DNA from 3 places in the Thalassotalea sp. PLHSN55 genome. Region 1 is predicted to be linked to each of the others. Evidence: predicted binding sites of a transcription regulator. Region 1 holds the regulator's gene; each other region holds the start of a gene.
What was found. Region 1 encodes sigma-54, which starts transcription at its own class of promoters, with help from an activator protein. Its sites were predicted from a motif close to GTTGGCACGNNNNTNGNNT; they were not measured.
Positions count from the first base shown of each region.

Region 1 (4,890 bases):
CGGTTGGCTTGCTAAAAAATCTTGCACCGGTTGATCTAGCCCGGTTTGTCCTTTTAATGACTTATCCCAAAACGGGTTTGGTAAAAAGCGCGCATCAAATACATAGTCGGCATCGGCAGGCACACCATGTTTGAAACCAAAAGATTCAAACACTACCACCATAGAACCGGTTTTTTTACCTAATATACGTTCTCTGACCAAGTCAGCTAATTGATGCGGCGTTAACTGGCTGGTATTGATATATAAATCTGCGCGGCTTGAAACTGGCTCTAATAACTTTTTCTCTAACGCAATCGCTTGATCGAGGGCGATGTTTTGTCTGATTAACGGATGCAAGCGACGAGTTTCGCTAAAGCGGCGAATTAAATCACCGTCATCAGCGTCTAAATAAACAATGTTAAGCTCAACCGCGTTTGGCAGGTAATCGATAATCTCTGAGACATCGCTGGGTAACTCGGGCAAATTACGCACATCTAAGCTAACCGCAACATTTTCATAGTCGTTAATCACGGTATGGGTTAGGGCGGGTAGCAGGTTAACGGGGATATTATCAACGCAATAATAGCCTAAATCTTCCAAAACCCTTAAGGCAACAGACTTTCCTGACCCTGAACGGCCACTTACTATGATTAACTTCATTTATTTATTGTTGTTGAATAAATTCAAACAATTCCTGGTCGGTGGTGCAGCTTCGAACGCCTTTGCAAATTTGTTTGTCACTAAAGAGTTTTGCTATGCTTTGCAGCGTATTTAAATGTTCTTTGCAGCTTGCTTCAGGCACAAATAAGGCAATAAAAATATCCACTGGACGGTTGTCGACAGCGTCAAAAGCAATGGCTTCCGCAGAGGTGACTACCACGCACACTATTTTTGAACTAGTGGGGAGTCGGCCATGTGGAATGGCAATGCCGCCGCCAATACCTGTGCTGCCCATTCTTTCGCGTACCATCAAACTTTCTAATAATTCTTGTTGCGAAATATCGTCGAGCTGTTCTGCCGCGGTAAGGCATATTTGTTCTAAAATACGTTTTTTACTTGACCCTGAAACTGCACAGTGAGTGCAGTTTAGGGTTAAAATGTCTTGGAACTTCATAATTTTTTATGGCTGGGGTTAATTAGTGCTGGCTAATTTTGCCTTTATATTTAAGGATTTGACGATCTAATTTATCAACTAGTGCGTCGATTGAGGCGTACATATCACTGTTTACAGCTGATGCGTGAACTTCACTGCCATTTAAATGCACCGTTGACTCAGCTTTTTGATTTAATTTTTCGACGGTTAGTACAACGTATACGTTATTGATGTGATCAAAATGACGCTCTAATTTAGCAAATTTTTCGTTTACGTAGTCGCGTAAAGAGTCTGTAATTTCTACATGGTGTCCAGTAAGATTGATTTGCATAGACTTAAATCCTCATAAATTAGTTACTAAAGTAAGCTTTTTCGTTGGTTTGAAGGCGGTATAGACAATGACTCGCGATATTTGGCTATAGTACGCCTTGCGACATTAATACCTTGTTCTGCTAATATTTCCGCCATTTTGCTGTCGCTTAATGGTTTCGATGGGATCTCCGCAGAAATAAGTTTTTTGATTAATGCGCGGATAGCTGTTGATGAACATTCTCCCCCGTTCTCGGTACTAACATGACTTGAAAAGAAGAATTTAAGCTCAAAAATTCCTCTTGGCGTATGCATATACTTTTGTGTGGTAACACGAGAAATGGTTGACTCGTGCATATCTACCGCTTCAGCGATGTCATTTAAAACCATAGGGCGCATGGCTTCTGGGCCATGTTCAAAAAAGCCTTGTTGGCGCTGAACAATACAGTTTGACACTTTTAATAAGGTATCGTTTCGACTTTCTAAACTTTTAATAAACCACTTGGCTTCTTGCAAGTTTGAGCGAATAAATTGGCTGTCGTTTGATGACTTCATAGTGCGTGTCATCGCAGCATATTGTTGATTAATCGAAAGCTTTGGCGCAGTATCTGGGTTTAATTCAACCACCCAGCGACCATTTTTCTTTTCCACTGATACATCGGGTATAACGTATTGGTCATCTTCTTTGATAACACTGTCGCCAGGGCGCGGATCTAAGGTTTGAATTAGGCGAATAACTTCACGTAACTGATCTTCTTTTAAGCGCGTTTTGCGCATAAGTTGACGATAGTCACGGCTACCAAGCAATTCAATATGTTCACTAACGACTATTTTGCTTTCTTTAAGCCACGGCGTGTCATCGTCGAACTGGTTTAATTGAATTAATAAACATTCGGCAATTGAACGCGCACCAACGCCGATAGGGTCAAACATATTGATGCGCTTTATGACCGCTTCAACTTCGTCTAACTCAACGTCTTCGATGCCAACACTTTCTAAAATATCTTCACTAGTAACAGTTAAGTAGCCAGCATCGTCAATTGCATCAATAATCGCGGTTGCTATGGTGAGATCGGTATCGCTAAATGGGGTTAGTTCCATTTGCCAGCGCAGGTGATCTTGAATTGAGTCGGTGGTTTCACCTTGGTAAGTATAGTCTTCAGAAGGTGCGCTGCTTACCCCTGTGTTTGAGGTGCCGGCACTATAGCTTTCATCCCATGTCGTATCGATATTGAGTTCTTCAGGAATATCGCTTTTATCCATAGCTTCTGTGGTGCTAATTTCATCTATGGTTGGCGCAGAATCTTCACTACCATCGGTTGCAGCTGGAGCAGCTTCAGTGGCATTTGCTGAAAACGCCTCTTCTAAGTCGTTACTGCTCTCGTCTTTTGTGGTGGGAGCACTTTCGTCAACTTCTAATAGTGGATTGCTTTCTAAGGCTTCTTGAATTTCTTGTTGTAAATCCAAAGTCGACAATTGCAACAGCTTGATCGCTTGTTGCAATTGCGGGGTCATGGTTAGTTGTTGTCCAATTTTTAGTTGTAGTGTAGGGCGCATCTACGTAATCATTTTCCTGTTGATTTTATTTTTTATCATGAGCTAAGTTAACTACCATGTGTTCAAATAATCTGTCCTATGGATATAACTATAGCGTGAATTGCTCACCAAGGTATACATCTCGTACATGTTGATTAGCGAGAATTTGATCGGCGTCACCCTCAGCTATTAATTCACCATGACTAACTATATACGCGTGTTCACATACATCGAGTGTTTCTCGTACATTGTGATCGGTAATTAAAATGCCGATCCCTCGATGTTTTAATTGTAAAATAATTTTCTTAATATCGCCGACTGAAATCGGGTCGACACCTGCAAACGGTTCATCTAGCAAGATAAATTTAGGATCTGCCGCTAGTGCTCGTGCAATTTCAACACGACGTCGTTCACCGCCAGATAAGCTCATACCGGTATTGTCTTTGATATGACAAATGTTGAATTCTTCTAATAAGTGCTCAAGTTTTTCTTCTTTTTCAACCGCGGAAAGATCTTTTCGCGTTTGCAGTATCGCCATAATATTATCGTAAACCGATAATTTGCGAAAAATTGATGCTTCTTGTGGTAAGTAGCCAATGCCTTTGCGTGCACGTTCGTGCATAGGCAGTAAAGTTAAGTTTTCATCATCTAAAGTAATGCTGCCACTGTCGTTTGGCACTAAACCAACAATCATGTAAAAAGAGGTGGTCTTACCGGCACCGTTTGGGCCGAGTAAGCCAACGATTTGTCCTGAGCTTACTTTTAAGCTGACATTTTTAACAACCTTACGGCCTTTGTAAGCTTTTGCTAACCCTGATGCAGATAACGTTGCTGACATAGTTATTCTTTGGCCTTGGTTTTTGGTTTTAACACCGTTGTGACTGTATCGTTACTATAACTTTCTGCTTCGAGTCTTTCTGTTAACGTATTGTAGATGATTTTGCTACCTGAGACTTCACTGCCTTCTTGGCTCAGTCGCGCGTTACCTGAAATAATAATGGTGTGTTCGTTAGCCTGATAGGTAATTTCATCTGCTTGTAACTTGATAGGCGTGCCATCTTCTAGGCGCTGCTCAAATGTTGCAGGTTTGCCTTTGGCAATGTAAATATCGTCATTGGTACCGGCTTTTTTAAGCACTTGCACCATATCTGCGCGGATCACGAGTGAACCTTGCGTGATAATGACATCATCGAGGTAACTGATAATTTTATTTTTCAAATCACCCGACTGGCGGATAGATTTGATCGTGATTTCTTGCTCAAAATCAGCTTTTTCTGCCATTGCTAGGGGGGAAATACCTAGTATGGTCGCTGCTAATATTAAATTAGCTAGTGGTTTTTTTATAGATAGTTTGAACATGTTCAGTTAATGTCATTTGTGTTGTGTTTAAGTCAACTATTAGCCCGGAACCATACATGGTAAATCCTTTTCCCTTTATTAAAATGGTTTGCTCTGAGCTAATAATATTCGTATTTAAGTCTAATTCTAAATATTTGCCGTTTATTTCTTGGATCAAGCTATTTTTATCTGTGGCATATAATCGTACTCTATTTTTTAGAATTACACGGTTATTGTCGTACAAAGTGGCTTCGTTAGCACTCATTTTCCACGGTAAGCTATTATTCTTTGGATATAAGGTATACCGAGGAAGTTCAAAATTAGTGAGTGAAAGATCAGAAAAGTGCTCCATGCGCTGAGCGTCAATCACGTAACTTAGTTGACCATCTTCATTAAAAATGTCGCTTTGTAAATTCTCAGCGATAAATTCAGGAACTAAGTCGGTAGAGATAACTTCAGCGGTTTTATCCTTATTTTCCATCCACTCAAGCACAGCATACGTGCTTACAGCGATTAGAAAAATTGAAAACGCTAAGCTATTAAGTTTGTTCATATACTTGCGCCACTGGCCAAGGATAATGTGCCTTGCGCTGTCATCAGTAAGTCGCACACTTCACGTACTGCGCCAAAACCGC
Region 1 is NZ_JBPDIH010000006.1:139,793-144,682, reverse strand. It holds gene rapZ (RNase adapter RapZ) at 1-639, opposite strand, end outside; gene ptsN (PTS IIA-like nitrogen regulatory protein PtsN) at 644-1,093, opposite strand; gene hpf (ribosome hibernation promoting factor) at 1,116-1,403, opposite strand; gene ACRRSQ_RS13175 (RNA polymerase factor sigma-54) at 1,430-2,938, opposite strand; gene lptB (LPS export ABC transporter ATP-binding protein) at 3,027-3,755, opposite strand; gene lptA (lipopolysaccharide transport periplasmic protein LptA) at 3,758-4,198, opposite strand; gene lptC (LPS export ABC transporter periplasmic protein LptC) at 4,242-4,808, opposite strand; gene kdsC (3-deoxy-manno-octulosonate-8-phosphatase KdsC) at 4,805-4,890, opposite strand, start outside.

Region 2 (4,890 bases), on a different contig from region 1:
CCTCGTCTTTTTTATAATTTTGCTATTTTACAATGGTTAAATAGGCTTTTTTTAGCGTTTAAAAAGTCTTCTCATACGCATAGCTGCTAAAGCAAATAACCCTAAAAAGCCAAATGAGCCACCAGATGAGTCAGATGTATCTGGTGCTTGTGAACGTTCTGGATCTAACGGGTAGGCATCATTAATGTCGAGTACGCCATCACCATCGTCGTCATCATCTTTGTTGTTACCAATACCATCGCCGTCGGTGTCTAACCACTCACTTGCATCTTCTGGAAATGCGTCTTGATCATTTACTACGCCATCGTGGTCAGTATCAATCGAAAGTGTAGGTGTTAAATCGTCAGCTGTATTGACAGACGCATCAACGATGGTCACTTGATAAATAGTGACGTATTGATCAGACAGTGGATCAGGTAAATTAGCACAGCCCAACTCTTCTGCTTGATGCATAGGAATATCAGTAATACTGTTGTTATATACGCAAGTGCCTAAATTAGCGATTTTATCAACTACGACCATGCCGTCGCCAATCACCTCGCCAAAAGCGGTAAATCCGCCGTTTTGTAAATCGAGGTTTGCGCTGTTATCACCTAAGTTAAAAAAGAACTGACTGGTGGCACTGTTTGGGTCACCACCTAGTTTTGCCATAGCTATAGTTGCGCGGACATTAGAATAAATGGGTTCGTTAATAACCGCAGGATCTGTTTCAATGGGCTGTAAAAAAGATTCCTCATCAACATCATAACCACCACCTTGAATAATGAATTCATTGACACTGCGATGAATTACCGTATTGCTATAACTTGCTTTATTTACATAGCTGATAAAGTTTTCAACTGTTTTTGGGGTGGTTTGATCATAAAGGTTTACTTGAAAATCACCTTGAGATGTTTGAAATTCAACGATGGTCGCTGAAGATGTTGCCGATAAAAATAAACTACTGATAAGTGCTGACGTCGCTAAAGGACGAAAAATACGCTTGCTCATATTGCCTCGTTGTATGTCAGTAAAACTGCTCATGTTGTTGTGTTTTGTAATTATCTAAATGGTAAGTTGTTTTAATAGGTAACAACAAGCGCAAAGTTTGACTTAATTGTAACTGCGGCGTTTACAGAATTAATTTTGATGTTTAGATCTAAGACTTCAACAGCCCCTAACAATAATCGCTAGCTTTAGTGCGCGGCAACTGAGAAAATAAACTATCGATACTTTTCCCATATATTAGCGACTTTAACCTAGACACTTATGAAAAACTCTTATGTAGCCATCGGCTTAACTAATCCTAAAAGCCCAACGAATGTCGGCGCAGTTATGCGCGCAGCTGGCTGTTATCAAGCTGATGAGGTATTTTACACCGGTCAACGTTATGCGCGCGCAGCTAAATATAATACGGATACGAAAAATGTCGCTGATAAAATACCCTTACAAGCCAAAGAGGCATTGTTAGATGATATTGACCAAGACATTAAAGTTGTTTGTGTTGATTTAGTTGAAGGGGCGATTGCTTTGCCTGAGTTTGAACACCCGGAAAAGGCGCTATATATTTTTGGCCCAGAAGACGGGACCATTAGCCAAACGGTAGTTGACCAAGCACATGCGGTAGTTTATGTGCCCACGGTAGGTTGCATGAATTTAGCTGCATCGGTAAATGTTTTACTTTATGACCGACTAGCCAAATCGACACATCATCAAGATGGCGATCAGCTCATTAAAAAAAGTCGAGATACCAATAATAAAGTCAAAGTGAAACAGAAAAGCTAAGCCCGCAATAATTTGGCGTTTAATTATCTTACAAATCCCCATATTTTACTGGCTTTAAGCCCAATTACGTAAATGCATCGCAGAATAGGCAAAATAACTTGACTCGTGAATGATTTACTATAAACTTCGTCATAGCTTGAAAGTACGGCCTATATTTATGTATACCATTTCGATGTTTTTGTTAGTAACTCGTCCTGTTTTATAAGTAATAGCAACACTTCCAACACAACTGCTTATCTTAATGTTTAAGTTAAGCGCAAATTACTCAATAAATGAAATAGGATATTATTATGTCTAATACAACTACTGGTACAGTAAAATGGTTTAACGAATCTAAAGGTTTTGGTTTCATCGAACAAGAATCTGGTCCAGACGTATTCGCACATTTCTCTGCAATTTCTGGCGACGGTTTCAAAACTTTAGCTGAAGGTCAAAAAGTACAGTTTACTGTAACTCAAGGCCAAAAAGGTCCTCAAGCAGAAAACATCGTAGCTCTTTAATTTAAAGACGCTTAAAACGACATGTTTTAATTTATTAGCTTAGGCTGATAAATGGAAGGGTAAGACTAAGGTCTTGCCCTTTTTAGTTTCTAACCCTTTATTCTTTCTGCCAACTTCTAGCTTTCAACTTCTAGCTTTCGATAGCATTGTCAAATAAACCAAATAATGGCTTTATTGACCGATTTATTAATATCTATTTATGTTTGAAATTCCTATATACTTCTAACCTATTGTTTTTATGTAGATAAATAGTTGGCATTGCTTTTGATATAGATATAGCAAGTATTTGAAATGAATTAGCAATAAGGGAATTTATAATGAAATTATTTTTAAGCACAATTTTGTTAGCAACAGCTTGTAATGCCTCCGCTCACAGTGATTGTGATGTTGAACTAGAAGGCGGCGTAAGAGTTGAACAACACATGGTTGAATTTTCAAAAGATAAACGCGTTATTTATCGCATTGAGAATGACCAAACACTTTTTATTAACAACGAAATCGTTACTTTAAATAATGACCAACAAGCTTTGGTTAGCCAGTATTCCACTGACGTTAAAGCGATTGTGCCACAAGTTAAAGGTATTGCCGTCTCAGCAATCGATTTAGCGATTGATGGCGTAAATATGGCGTTTAATGAGCTCTTAGGTGAGGGTAACGATGTTAGCTCTGAACTTACCGAACAACTATCGTCTATCCGTAATGATATTGAACATAAGTTTTCAACTGAACAAGGCTTTTACATTGACGAAGACGGCTTTGCTGGTGATGAAGTGTTTGGCGAAGAATTTGAACACAAAATTGAAAATGCTGTTGAACAAGCCGTTGAAAAATCGTTAGGTAGTTTAATGATTGCTTTAGGCAAAGAGATGCTATTCTCCGGCGGTGATGCAGACGCTTTTGAAGCGCGTATGGAAGCGTTTGGTGAGAAAATAGAAACAGACATGGAATTAAGAGGCGAGCAAATAGAACAACAGGGTGAAGCTTTATGCCAGGCAATTCGCCAGTTAGATCAATTAGAAGAGCAACTAAAAGCAGAATTTGAAGCGCTGGAAAAGGTTAATACCATTTCTGTCAGTGGCCACGATCGCCATAATATTTAATTCATTAGCTGTTAAGGAAAGAGCGCAATACCTACTAGGTGTCGCGCTCTTTTTTATTCTAGAGAAGCATTGTGTGTTAAGTCGCAAAAGTAGCAGCAAAAAATTTACAATGAATGTTTCCTAAGATAATGAAACTATGTGATATTAATGTAAATCAGTTTAAATAATCAGCTAGTTAACAATATCGAGGTTTCATGAAATTTATTACACTACTGTCAACATTACTATTGGTAGGAGCAAGCCAAGCTACATCATTTTCCTATGACGATATTGCTAAACGAAATAGTGGTGCAGCGTTAACCGATGAGAAATTTATTGAGGCGAAAATGCATGGCGAGTGTTTAGTTGGTTTAAAGAAGCTTAACTTTAAAAAGAACAAACAGTTTGATCCTATTGCTGAATGGACCAATTTCCGCACTGTATCTCTGCTAGAGCAATTTCCGCCTTGTCAGGTTTTAGTGATGATGGAAGTCGCGCAAAAGGAATTGAAGAAACAACTGGTTTCTGAATAACAAATTAGTGCTAAGAAGAATGCGTAAATTGCTTAGCAGTTATGTTTTTGCACAATAAAAATTAAAAGTGATTAGGGGGGGGATCTTTCGAGGTTAAATTTTGTTCAAAGTAAACACGAAAGAACAACAGCCCTTAGTGTATTAATTAGCATTCCCTTTTGCTAATCGAGACAAAGCGCGGTACATTAGCGGCCCTGACATTACCTCATCTTATATTTGCCTATTATGCATGCCGTTGAACGCCTTTATCGCTATCGAAAAAGTTTAAGTACGACTGAATTTAAAGCGCGTGGTCAGCGGGTCGTTCGCTGTGAAAAATGTCGAGTTAGTATTAATTACTGTATTTGTGACATGGCGCCGCAGGTTGAAAGTGGTGTGAGCTTTTTGTTGTTGATGTACGACACTGAAGTGCTAAAACCGAGCAATACAGGGCGTTTAATTGCGGATATTGTGCCAGATACGCATGCCTATTTATGGTCGAGAACGGAACCCAATCCAGACTTGTTAGCACTATTACAAGATGAAACTTATCAGCCCTATGTTGTTTTTCCTAAGCAATATGCAAATGAACAGCAACAAGTTATTGAAAAGCACATTCCTAAATCGGCAGATAAAAAGCCGTTATTTATTATGCTTGATGGCAGTTGGCGCGAAGCAAAAAAAATGTTTCGTAAAAGCCCTTATTTGGCAGGTTTTCCAATCGTATCGTTTGATGTTGAGGCGATGGCTGAAAGTGGTATTTATTCACGTTACCATCTGCGTAAAGCGGCGAATAACAATCAATTAGCAACAGCAGAAGTCGCGGCACGTGTACTTGCGATGGCAGGGGAGTTAACTAATGCCGATTTGCTTGACCATTGGTTTGACGTATTTAGCTTTCAATATCAAAAAAGTGTCTGTCGTGAAAACCACGGTGATCAACAAGCGATAGCCAACTATCTTGCTTTTACTGAGCAGCACAAAATAAGCATAAAAAAAGCACATTGTGATTAATGTGCTTTTAACATAGTTCTT
Region 2 is NZ_JBPDIH010000001.1:117,263-122,152, forward strand. It holds gene ACRRSQ_RS00555 (peptidylprolyl isomerase) at 52-990, opposite strand; gene ACRRSQ_RS00560 (RNA methyltransferase) at 1,249-1,764, shown strand; gene ACRRSQ_RS00565 (cold-shock protein) at 2,055-2,264, shown strand; gene ACRRSQ_RS00570 (DUF2884 family protein) at 2,582-3,364, shown strand; gene ACRRSQ_RS00575 (hypothetical protein) at 3,559-3,876, shown strand; gene ACRRSQ_RS00580 (tRNA-uridine aminocarboxypropyltransferase) at 4,102-4,869, shown strand.
Region 2: ACRRSQ_RS00570 (DUF2884 family protein) is a predicted target of sigma-54. The motif match lies at 2,516-2,534, and genes of this name have one in related genera.

Region 3 (4,890 bases), on a different contig from region 1:
AGGGGCGAACAAGCGTTACTAGCAACCGAGCAATACCTTAAAGAGACCTATCAAGTCGAAGTTATCGCAATTGCAGCCGACATCACCACTGAATCAGGGCAAGAAAAAGTACTAGCGGTTGCTGATAAAGTAGATATTTTAGTGACTAATGCCGGAGGGCCACCTCCGGGCATATGGAGCGATTGGGATAGAGACGATTTTATCGCAGCAATAGATGCCAATATGCTCACTCCTATCGCGCTGATGAAAGCCATACTGCCAGCAATGATCGCAAAAGGTTGGGGCCGCATAGTTAACATCACAAGCGTTTCGGTAAAATCACCTATTGCTGTATTAGGCTTATCTAATTCTGCTCGAGCAGGTTTAACTGGTTATGTGGCCGGCACAGCACGTCAGGTTGCTAAACACGGCGTAACTATCAATAATTTACAACCGGGCATTCATGCCACTGATCGCGCAACAGCACTAGATACCGGCGCAGCCAAATTACAAAGTATCAGCCTAGACGAAGCCCAACAACAACGCTGTGAAACTATTCCTGTTGGGCGTTATGGCACCGCTGCAGAGTTTGGCGCAAGTTGTGCGTTTTTATGCTCTGAGCACGCAGGCTTTATTGTTGGCCAGAATATTTTACTCGACGGCGGCGCAGTTAACTCCACAATGTAAATTAAGCCATATACGCACGCCATTACATGCGTTTTTATTGTATTTACTTTAAGGTAAATACAATAAAAACAAGCCAGCTCAGCAGCAACAATACCCAAGGTAGCTTGTTGATAAATGAATTGCTGGCTGGTTTCGGCTGTTCAACATTGTCAATGTCTTGAACTTGCTTTGCTTTTAATTCTTTTTTTCTAAGTTTATCTCGTTCACGCGCTTTGGCTTTTTGCTGTTTTTTGTATTCACTAATGCCTTTTTCAATGCCTTGGGCAATAAGTTTAGTTTGCTCTTTACTCTGGCCTTTTTTCTGTGTGCCTTTTGCAATTTTCATTGCTTCATTTTGGGTTTCAACTGATGATTTTTCGCTCATTTATTCATTACGATTAGTGATATTCAACTGACTATTAAATTACGGTATCCAACAACAATTATCCAGTAATTTACTTGTTACTTTTATCGGGGTACGGCACACTATCAGCCATTCAATATTTACCGCAATTTTAGAGAATACCATGAGCGAAAATTCAACAGCATTAAATCAAATTAACCAAATGTTAACCATGCAAGACGCAATGAATTCACGCGTGAGTGAAACATGGCGCGACAATGGCTACGAATGGTATCGCGCCATTTGGGTTGAATGTGCAGAAATGTTAGATCACCACGGTTGGAAATGGTGGAAACATCAAGAAATTGACGTTGCGCAAGTGCAACTTGAATTAGTCGATATTTTTCATTTTGGTTTAAGCTTACGCTTAATGACAGGCGCTGATGTAACAGATATTGCTAATGAGCTAGCCGCTGAACTTACCCAAGGTTCAGACGAAAGCGACTTTAAAATTGCGTTAGAAAACTTGGCATCTGCAGCGGTAAGCAATAAAGCCTTTGACGCTATCGCACTTGCCGATTGCATGCGTTTAATGAATATGGATTTAAACGAGCTATTTAAACAATACGTGGGCAAAAACACGTTAAACTTCTTCCGTCAAGATCACGGTTATAAAGACGGCAGTTACATTAAAGTGTGGCACGGTGAAGAAGATAATGAAGTATTAGCTAAGTTGGTGAACAGCCTTGATGTGACAGCGTCAGATTTTCAACAGCAGTTATATCAAGCGTTAGAAGCTAAATACCCTAGCTAAGCCATTAAAATTAAGCCTGTTTCTATATAAAACATCTCTGGCACAAATAGTGCTTATTCAAGTTATTACTATGACGCTAATCAATAACGTCAAGAATTTGAACTGCCGGAGATGTATATGGAACTTATTCTATTTGCCATGATCAGCCTGATTGTTGTGGTCGCGATGTTAGCCAGTCGCCTAAATGACAACAGCTTCCCCTTCCCTTTTGACAGCAAGGCCAGTGTATTTACTCCCGCTGAGAAGAACTTTCAAATATTAGTTGAACAAGCGGTCGGCCCTAAATACCGGGTGATTAATCGAGTAAAATTATCTGACATTGTTGCTGTACGTAAAGGCGTTTCAAGTCGTGCTAGCCAAACAGCAGTTAATAATGCCGAAAATAAGTACCTTGATTTTGTTATTTGCGAACGCGAAACCATGAAATTATTGGGCGCGATTGATTTAGTTGATACGCAAGGACGTGGCTACAAACTCAAGAAAGATTGGTTTGTCAGTGGTGCACTGGAAGCGGCGTCAATTCCGCATGTGCGCATCAAAGTAAAAGCTAATTATACTGTAGCCGAAATTCGCGCCTGCATTCATAGCCGCATAATGGGTAAGTTTACGGTAAAACCTAAAGTAGAGGGTAAGGTGATCCCTGCGCCAATGATCAAAGATAGATCAAAAAATATTGGTGCAATAAGCCCTACCGCTGCGAGAGCAAAAGCGAAAGCAAACGCGCTCCAGTTGGCGAGTAAGCCTAGTGTGCGCACACCTGAGCCAAACATGGCTGCTTTGCCACATTAAAACAATAAAACACTAGCTCACTAAAACAATAAAAACTAAGCCTTAACTGTTTCGCAGTTGAGGCTTTTTTATTACCCATGACAAGCCGCAAGCGTTGTTGATTAACAACAGAGTTAATTTTTAATCTAGGCTTAGCCGCGCTATAATCCCCTGCAATATTTACAACGCATTCACTTGGAAAAATCATGAAAGCAGGCATTATTGGCGCAATGGAGCCAGAAGTTGCTATTTTAAAAAGCAAACTTACCAATATCGAAACCTCAGAAATTGCAGGTTACCAGTTTTATCAAGGGCAACTTGACGGTAACGATGTCGTTATTGTGCAATCAGGCATTGGTAAAGTTGCAGCGGCATTAGCAACCGCATTATTGATCGACAAATTTTCACCTGACTATGTAGTAAATACAGGTTCTGCCGGCGGATTTGAACAATCATTAAAAGTTGGTGATATTGTTATCAGCGATGAAGTAAGGTATCACGATGTCGACTTGACCGCATTCGGTTATGAAGTAGGTCAACTTCCTGCAAATCCACCAGCCTATATTCCGCATCCTCAGTTAGTGGAGGCGGCAAAAGCAGGTATTAGTTCACTTGAAAATATTCAAACACTCGTGGGTTTAATTACTACAGGTGATACCTTTATGACCGCAGAAGACGATATCGCCAAAGCGAGAAAAAATTTCCCAACCATGGCAGCTGTTGAAATGGAAGGCGCCGCCATTGCCCATACTTGTCATCAATTTAAAGTACCCTTTGTCGTTATTCGCTCGATGTCTGATATTGCCGGAAAAGAATCGCCAACCTCTTTTGAAGCCTACTTAGAAACAGCCTCGGTAAATTCGTCACAATTAGTGCTGAATATGTTAAATGCTTTACAAGGGAAATCATTAAGCTAATATCAGCTTAAAACAATAAAAGAGCCACTATCATGGCAAGTTTTGCTGAACTCCCTTCTTGGCTACAATCGGTGTTAATGGCTTTTACCGTTATTTTAATAAAAGCCATTTTAACTCACTTGGTTGCTCACCAACCTTGGCGTTTTTTTCAGTTCTATTGCCAAAGCTTAGCCAATAAAGTTAACAAGGCTGAAAATAGCCATAGCCAACAAACCGTTGCTGGCCTTGTTGCTTTTGCTATAACTTTCGCTCCTCTTGTGGCGATATTATGGCTCTTTGAAACTTTCGTTGCAGTGCTGTGGCTCTGGCAAGGATTTCTCCTTTATATTGCGATTGACGGCGTCGACTTATTCAGCCAAAACAAAAAAATTGCTAACGCCTTATCTGCTCAACAAAAGTACCACGCGAAACAACTCCTGCAGCCTTTTTTATTACGTGAGTCAGAAAAGCTTTCAAGCTTAGGCTTAACCAAAGCCAGCATTGAAATGCAATTATTACGCATTGGCCAACAGCTAATTACAACGGTATTTTTCTTTTTGCTTTTAGGGCCGCTTGCAGCGATAAGCTATCGAATAATTCTAGAGATGAGCTACAGCTGGAATACCAAAGAAGCTCGTTTTTTTGCATTTGGCGATCGCCCTAAAACCATTAGTTATTTACTACAATGGCTGCCAATGAGAGTGTATGGATTTTGCCTGCTGCTGAGTACCTTAGGCCAAGGTTTTGTGCTTAATTGGCGGTTAGTTAGCCCTCACTTTTTCAAACTAAATAATGACTTTGTTCTTCACATACAAGCCTTAGCATTAGGCTGTCGGCTTGGCGGTGTTGCTATGTACCAAGGTGAAAAGCTGCGCAGGAAGAGCTTTAATGATCAAGGAAAACAACCTGAGATCACTGATATTATTCATGCATCGTCTCGAATTAAATACATCTTAGTGCTGTTAAGTATTTGCTTTTTTCTGGCAATATTTGCAGCGCTAACCGTTGCACCATAAAGTAATAAACAACAAGCATCATTTAAGGATATTTTATGAACAAAATTAAACAATTTGCTTTGCTATTCGCCATTATAATGCCGGCCTGTTTTGCACAAACACCAAACATGTCACAAGCACAATTACTCAGTTTGATGAATGCACCAACACCTTACGACTTAGTCGTGCTTGATGTGCGTTCTGCAGAAGAATATGCGCAAGGTCATATTAAAGGTGCGATTAATATTAGCCACAACAACATGGCTGAGCAATACCACAAGCTCAGTCAATTTAAAGATAAAACCCTTGTTGTTTATTGTCGTTCAGGTCGCAGAGCAGGTATTGCAGAAGCCATATTGGCCGAGAAAGGTTTTACCCGTATACGTCACCTAAGTGGCGACATGAAAGCGTGGCAAGCCGAAGGTTTAC
Region 3 is NZ_JBPDIH010000002.1:634,929-639,818, forward strand. It holds gene ACRRSQ_RS05815 (SDR family oxidoreductase) at 1-666, shown strand, start outside; gene ACRRSQ_RS05820 (DUF2956 domain-containing protein) at 710-1,030, opposite strand; gene ACRRSQ_RS05825 (dUTP diphosphatase) at 1,173-1,802, shown strand; gene ACRRSQ_RS05830 (DUF2726 domain-containing protein) at 1,920-2,591, shown strand; gene mtnN (5'-methylthioadenosine/S-adenosylhomocysteine nucleosidase) at 2,777-3,487, shown strand; gene ACRRSQ_RS05840 (cobalamin biosynthesis protein CobD/CbiB) at 3,520-4,482, shown strand; gene ACRRSQ_RS05845 (rhodanese-like domain-containing protein) at 4,518-4,890, shown strand, end outside.
Region 3: ACRRSQ_RS05830 (DUF2726 domain-containing protein) is a predicted target of sigma-54. The motif match lies at 1,839-1,857, and genes of this name have one in related genera.